Regions from separate parts of the Pseudomonas sp. H3_D04 genome, predicted to be linked through region 2. Evidence: predicted binding sites of a transcription regulator. Region 2 holds the regulator's gene; each other region holds the start of a gene.
The links. The regulator sigma-54, encoded in region 2, starts transcription at its own class of promoters, with help from an activator protein. The targets are predictions, from matches to a motif close to ANTGGCATNNANNTTGCTNT.
Positions count from the first base shown of each region.

Region 1 (2,267 bases), 1.3 Mb from region 2:
GTGATCCACTCGGCGAACATCCAGCCCAGTGCAGCGGCGGCGGTTGCGATCTGGGTCACCAGCATTGCCATACCGGCCGTGCCGTTGGCCGCAGCGGCGGAACCGGCGTTGAAACCGAACCAGCCGACCCACAGCATCGCGGCGCCCATCAGGGTGTAACCGAGGTTGTGCGGTGCCATCGGGGTGGTCGGGAAGCCTTTGCGCTTGCCGAGCACGATGCACGCAACCAGACCGGCCACACCGGCGTTGATGTGCACCACGGTGCCGCCCGCGAAGTCGAGCACACCCCAATCCCACATCAGGCCGCCGTTGCCGGACCAGACCATGTGCGCAATCGGTGCATAAACCAGGGTGAACCACACGCCCATGAAGATCAGCATGGCGGAGAACTTCATCCGCTCGGCGAAGGCACCGACGATCAGCGCAGGGGTGATGATGGCGAAGGTCATCTGGAAGGTGATGAACACCGCCTCAGGGAACAGCGCCGCAGGACCGGTCAGGCTCGACGGCGTGACACCGGCGAGGAATGCCTTGCCCATGCCACCGAAGAACGAGTTGAAGTTGACGACGCCCTGCTCCATGCCGGTGGTGTCGAACGCGATGCTGTAGCCATAAATGACCCACAGAATGCTGATCAGACCGGTAATGGCGAAGCACTGCATCATCACGGAAAGAATGTTTTTGGAGCGAACCATGCCGCCGTAGAACAGGGCGAGGCCGGGAATGGTCATGAACAGCACGAGGGCTGTCGAGGTCATCATCCAGGCGGTATCGCCGGAGTTGAGGACTGGGGCCGCCACTTCGTCTGCCGCCATAGCCAGGCTGGGCATTACGAGGGACAACAGGGCTCCTAGCCCTGCGAATTTACGCAGAGTCATATTGTTTTCTCCTGGGGCGTTGGGTTTGTGGCGGCGTTTAAATCGCGTCGGTATCGGTTTCGCCGGTACGGATGCGAATCGCCTGTTCCAGATTGACCACGAAGATCTTGCCGTCACCGATCTTGCCGGTGTTGGCGGCCTTGGTTATCGCCTCGATAACCCGGTCCAGATCCTTGTCGTCAATGGCGACATCGATCTTTACCTTAGGCAGGAAATCGACCACGTATTCCGCGCCGCGATACAGCTCGGTGTGACCCTTCTGCCGACCGAAGCCTTTGACTTCAGTAACGGTAATGCCCTGCACGCCGATCTCGGACAGCGACTCGCGCACGTCGTCCAGTTTGAACGGCTTGATGATGGCAGTGACTAGCTTCATGAAAACTCTCTCCCGAATTGGTGGACTTGCCCCAGGAAAACAAACCCGACTCAAGTCTAAGCGCAGTGCCTGGCTTTGTAACGCATCGTCGACCTTACCTGCCCGTCCGACGCCAGCTAACCGCTCCTCACGAAACAACTCCCCGTTTCGCTTGGCGCACTGCATTCGTCACAGCGACTGCATCAGTGCATGGGTTACGACTGACTAAGCAGAAAGCTTGCCATCTCGCCAAAACCCACTGAATTCAACCCCTTGACCGCCGCCAACAGCCCCTTTCCTCAATCGGCCCCACGGATACGCACAACAACAGTGCGCAGCCGTCTGTCCACATGCGCGAAAAGCGTGCATCCCTGCTGACGGAATTGACTATAGACACTGCGTGATACACTGCCCGCCATTGTTGACAGGACATTTCCCATGCTCGCACCCAAAGATTTCCTCGACGCCCTGAGCGGCACCGCCTCCCGCCTCTTCAGCGGCGAAACCCCATTGCCGAAAAGCGAAATCGAAAGCCAGTTCAAGGCGTTGTTGCAGAGCGGCTTCAGCAAGCTGGACCTGGTGAGCCGGGAAGAGTTTGATAGCCAGATGGTTGTGCTGGCGCGGACCCGGGCACGGCTGGAAAGCCTCGAAGCGAAGGTTGCGGAGCTGGAAGCGAAGCTGAGTCCGCCTGCCGAATAACCCTGCTGACAACGCAGCCCCCTGTGGGAGCGAGCCTGCTCGCGAATAGAGTCACCTCGGTCTACCAGCCTTCCCACACTGGACCGACCAACCCTGTAGGACCTGCCAAAGGCTGCAATCTCCTGATCTGCCGCCCCGCCACCATCTCGGCAACGTCCTACAAAGATCACCACCGCCGTCCGATAGCGCCGTGAAGCCCAGGCTCCTAAGCTCATTCTCAGCTGAATATTCAGCACTGGGTTTGGCGACCTGGAAGCTTAAGGCGTACGACGACCATCTCTCGAGTCATGGCGGCTGTGCGTGGGAGACCTTCGGGTCTGCCGGGTTCCTTTTGC
Region 1 is NZ_CP162801.1:6,087,950-6,090,216, reverse strand. Features, by position in the region: gene AB4N91_RS27925 (ammonium transporter) at 1-878, opposite strand, end outside; gene glnK (P-II family nitrogen regulator) at 916-1,254, opposite strand; gene AB4N91_RS27915 (accessory factor UbiK family protein) at 1,672-1,932, shown strand.
Region 1: glnK (P-II family nitrogen regulator) is a predicted target of sigma-54. The motif match lies at 1,460-1,479, and genes of this name have one in related genera.

Region 2 (2,267 bases):
CATTGCCGGGAATATGCAGCGTGGCTTCGATTTTCTGCTTGAGCTTTTCGACCGTCATCGTGACCTGCACGTTGGTGATCTTGTCGAAATGCCTCTCTAATCGTTCGAGTTTTTCGCCGATGTAGGTGCGAAGAGGTTCGGTCACTTCCAGTTGGTGTCCACTGATGTTGACTTGCATACAGCTTCTCCTTCGTTGCCAGTGCATAAAGCGGCAGGCAGAAATGCCTGCCACTGGAACGCTGTGGCGTGGCTCTACATCAACCGCTTGCGTTCGCTCGAAGGCGCGATCCCGAGGGATTCGCGGTACTTGGCGACGGTGCGGCGAGCCACCTGAATGCCTTGTGCCTCCAGTAAACCAGCGATCTTGCTGTCACTCAACGGCTTTTTCTGATTTTCCGCGGCAACCAGTTTTTTGATGATCGCGCGGATCGCCGTGGACGAGCATTCACCGCCTTCGGAGGTGCTGACGTGGCTGGAGAAAAAGTATTTCAGTTCATATATGCCCCGAGGGGTATGCATGAATTTTTGCGTGGTGACCCGTGAAATCGTCGACTCGTGCATCCCCACCGCTTCGGCGATGTCATGCAGGACCAGCGGCTTCATCGCTTCGTCGCCGTATTCAAGAAAGCCGCGCTGATGCTCGACGATCTGAGTGGCTACTTTCATCAGGGTTTCGTTGCGGCTTTGCAGGCTCTTGATGAACCAGCGGGCCTCTTGCAACTGATTGCGCATGAAGGTGTTGTCGGCGCTGGTGTCGGCGCGGCGCACAAAACCGGCGTATTGGGCGTTGACCCGCAGCCGTGGCACCGATTCCTGGTTCAGCTCGACCAGCCAGCGCTCATTGTCCTTGCGCACGATCACGTCAGGGACAACATATTCGGCTTCACTGGACTCGATCTGCGAGCCCGGTCGCGGGTTGAGGCTCTGCACCAGCTCGATGACCTGGCGCAGTTCATCTTCCTTGAGCTTCATGCGACGCATGAGCTGGCTGTAATCGCGGCTGCCGAGCAGGTCGATGTAGTCGGTGACCAGGCGTTTCGCTTCGGCCAGCCAAGGCGTCTTGGCTGGCAGTTGGCGCAATTGCAGCAGCAGGCATTCGCCCAGGTTGCGGGCGCCAATGCCGGCCGGTTCGAATTGCTGGATGCGGTGCAGGACGGCTTCGATTTCGTCCAGTTCGATGTCCAGCTCCGGATCGAAGGCCTCGAGAATTTCCTCGAGGGTTTCGTCCAGGTAGCCCTGATTGTTGATGCAGTCGATCAGGGTCACGGCGATCAGACGATCGGTGTCGGACATCGGTGCCAGGTTCAGTTGCCACAACAAATGGCTTTGCAGGCTTTCACCGGCCGATGTGCGGGTGGTGAAATCCCACTCGTCGTCATCGTTGCTCGGCAAGCTGCTGGCACTGGTCTGGTAGACGTCTTCCCACGCGGTATCAACGGGCAGCTCGTTGGGAATGCGCTCGTTCCAGTCGCCTTCCTCAAGGTTATCCACCGTCGGGGCGGTTTCCTGGTAGGAGGGTTCCGAAATGTCGGCGTTGGGGAGCTGTTCGGCTTTGTCGGCCAAGGGGTCGGCGTTATCGAAGTCGTCGCCTTCTTCCTGGCGTTCGAGCATCGGATTGGACTCCAGGGCCTCCTGGATTTCCTGTTGCAGGTCCAGGGTCGACAATTGGAGCAGGCGGATGGCCTGTTGCAGCTGCGGTGTCATCGTCAGCTGCTGGCCCATTCTCAAGACTAGCGATGGTTTCATGGCAGGGGCTTAACACCTTATTCGCCGGCGCACATGCGCCATCCACTACAGGGCGCCGGAGCGCCAAACATAAGCAAATTATATGCCCGAAACTGCAGCGTTTGCCTAGAGCGCTGTAACAATAAAAAAGTATTGATTTTTTATCGAGACGAGCGCCCGGACAATCAGCCAGACACCTTACTGCTTAAAGGCGGAATTCATGGCCCAGATACACTTCCTTGACCAGTTCGTTGGCCAGGATGGTGGCGGAGTCACCTTCAGCGATCAGTTGACCATCGTTGACGATGTAGGCGGTTTCGCAGATATCCAGGGTTTCACGGACGTTGTGGTCAGTGATCAGCACGCCAATGCCTTTGGCCTTGAGGTGGTAGATGATCTGCTTGATGTCGCCCACCGAAATCGGGTCCACGCCGGCGAATGGTTCGTCGAGGAGGATGAATTTCGGGTTGGTGGCCAGTGCCCGGGCGATTTCCACCCGACGACGTTCACCACCGGACAGGCTCATGCCTAGGTTGTCGCGG
Region 2 is NZ_CP162801.1:4,798,344-4,800,610, reverse strand. Features, by position in the region: gene hpf (ribosome hibernation-promoting factor, HPF/YfiA family) at 1-178, opposite strand, end outside; gene AB4N91_RS22285 (RNA polymerase factor sigma-54) at 253-1,746, opposite strand; gene lptB (LPS export ABC transporter ATP-binding protein) at 1,931-2,267, opposite strand, start outside.

Region 3 (2,267 bases), 2.7 Mb from region 2:
ATGGTCAAGAAGGTCGGCGCGGACGACTTCCTGGCAAAATTCCGTCCTGATGACCTGGCATCCCGGGTAGTCGACCGGATCAAAGCAGCAGATATCAGCTAGGGGCCTTCTGCCCCTGGCGGTTAACACGATTTAAGAGGCGGCATCTTTGTCTACGGGTAATTTGGATTTCGAACAGTTCCGGGTATTCCTGGAAAAAGCCTGTGGCATTTTGCTCGGTGAAAACAAGCAGTACCTGGTCTCGAGCCGTCTCAACAAGCTGATGGAGCAGCAAGGCATCAAATCCCTGGGTGAGCTGGTTCAGCGCATCCAGACCCAGCCGCGCAGCGGTTTGCGCGAGATGGTGGTGGATGCCATGACCACCAACGAAACCCTGTGGTTTCGCGACACCTATCCGTTTGAAGTCTTGAAGAACAAGGTGTTGCCCGAAGCGATCAAGGCGGCCCCCGGCCAGCGCTTGCGGATCTGGTCGGCGGCGTGCTCGTCGGGTCAGGAACCGTATTCGCTGTCGATGTCGATCGATGAGTTCGAGCGCGTCAACATGGGCCAGTTGAAGATGGGCGCGCAAATCGTCGCGACCGACTTGTCCGGCACCATGCTGACCAACTGCAAGACCGGCGAGTACGACAGCCTGGCCATCGGCCGTGGTCTGTCGCCCGAGCGCCTTCAGCGTTACTTCGACCCCAAAGGGCCGGGGCGCTGGGCGATCAAGGCGCCGATCAAGAGTCGCGTGGAGTTTCGCTCGTTCAACCTGCTGGACAGCTACGCGGCCCTGGGCAAGTTCGACATCGTGTTCTGCCGCAACGTGTTGATCTACTTCTCCGCCGAGGTGAAGAAAGACATCCTGTTGCGTATTCACAGCACGCTCAAGCCAGGCGGTTATCTGTTCCTCGGCGCCTCCGAAGCGCTGAACGGTTTGCCGGATCATTACCAGATGGTCCAGTGCAGCCCGGGGATCATTTACCAGGCGAAGTGATTCGTTGGCCGCATCAAAAAACGGGAGTCCTCAGGGGCTCCCGTTTTTTTTGCCCGATGATTTCCCTGACATCACCACGATCCCCCTGTGGGAGCAAGCCTGCTCGCGATGGCGTCGTGTCAGCCAACATCAATGTTTCTATTACACCGCTATCGCGAGCAGGCTCGCTCCCACAGGGGAGGGTGGTGTTCTTTAGAGGGTGATAAGCGGCAGAAAAGCGGCAGGCGGCGGAAATCGGTTGCCGCTTTTCTGGCATTGCCGCCTTGCCACTGCCGGCAAAGCCCCGGTTTCCGGGGTTTTTTGAATTGGCACGCCACTTGCTATGTCTCTGTTACGAAAAATCAGGTCACCCGAAGGTTTCCCGACATGAGCATCAGCTTCGATAAAGCGCTCGGTATCCATGAACAAGCCCTGGGCTTCCGCGCTCAGCGTGCCGAAGTCCTGGCCAACAACATCGCCAACGCCGATACCCCGAACTACAAGGCTCGGGACCTGGAGTTCTCCAAAGTGCTCGCCGCACAGAACGAGAAAACCAAGGGTGGTACGTTTGCCTTGAACATGACCAACAACCGCCATATCGAGGCCGAAGGCCTGGGCAATGGCGACGAGTCGCTGATGTATCGCACGCCGATGCAGCCGTCGATCGACCAGAACACTGTGGACGCCCAACTGGAACAGTCGAACTACGCGGAAAACGCCGTCGGCTTCCAGGCCAGCTTCACCCTGCTCAACAGCAAATTCAAAGGGCTGATGTCAGCCCTGCGCGGAGAGTAAGTCATGTCCCTATCCAGTGTTTTCAACATTGCCGGTAGCGGCATGAGCGCGCAGACCACGCGCTTGAACACCGTGGCCTCGAACATCGCCAACGCCGAAACCGTCTCGTCGAGCATCGACCAGACCTATCGCGCCCGTCACCCGGTGTTCGCCACCATGTTCCAGGGCGGCCAGAGCGGCGGCAGCGATTCGCTGTTCCAGAACCAGGACGCCGCCGGCCAAGGCGTGCAAGTGCTGGGCGTGGTCGAAGACCAAAGCAACCTTGACGCGCGTTACGAGCCGAACCATCCGGCCGCCGATGCCAAGGGCTACGTCTACTACCCGAACGTCAATGTCGTCGAAGAAATGGCCGACATGATTTCCGCCAGTCGCTCGTTCCAGACCAACGCTGAAATGATGAACACCGCCAAAACCATGATGCAGAAGGTCCTGACCCTCGGTCAGTGATAAGGGGCGACTCAGATGAGTGTTACCGATACCACCAGCGGCGTGAACATCAAGGACGTCTTGGCCAACT
Region 3 is NZ_CP162801.1:942,749-945,015, forward strand. Features, by position in the region: gene AB4N91_RS04535 (chemotaxis protein CheV) at 1-102, shown strand, start outside; gene cheR (protein-glutamate O-methyltransferase CheR) at 149-976, shown strand; gene flgB (flagellar basal body rod protein FlgB) at 1,343-1,750, shown strand; gene flgC (flagellar basal body rod protein FlgC) at 1,754-2,197, shown strand; gene flgD (flagellar hook assembly protein FlgD) at 2,213-2,267, shown strand, end outside.
Region 3: flgB (flagellar basal body rod protein FlgB) is a predicted target of sigma-54. The motif match lies at 1,281-1,300, and genes of this name have one in related genera.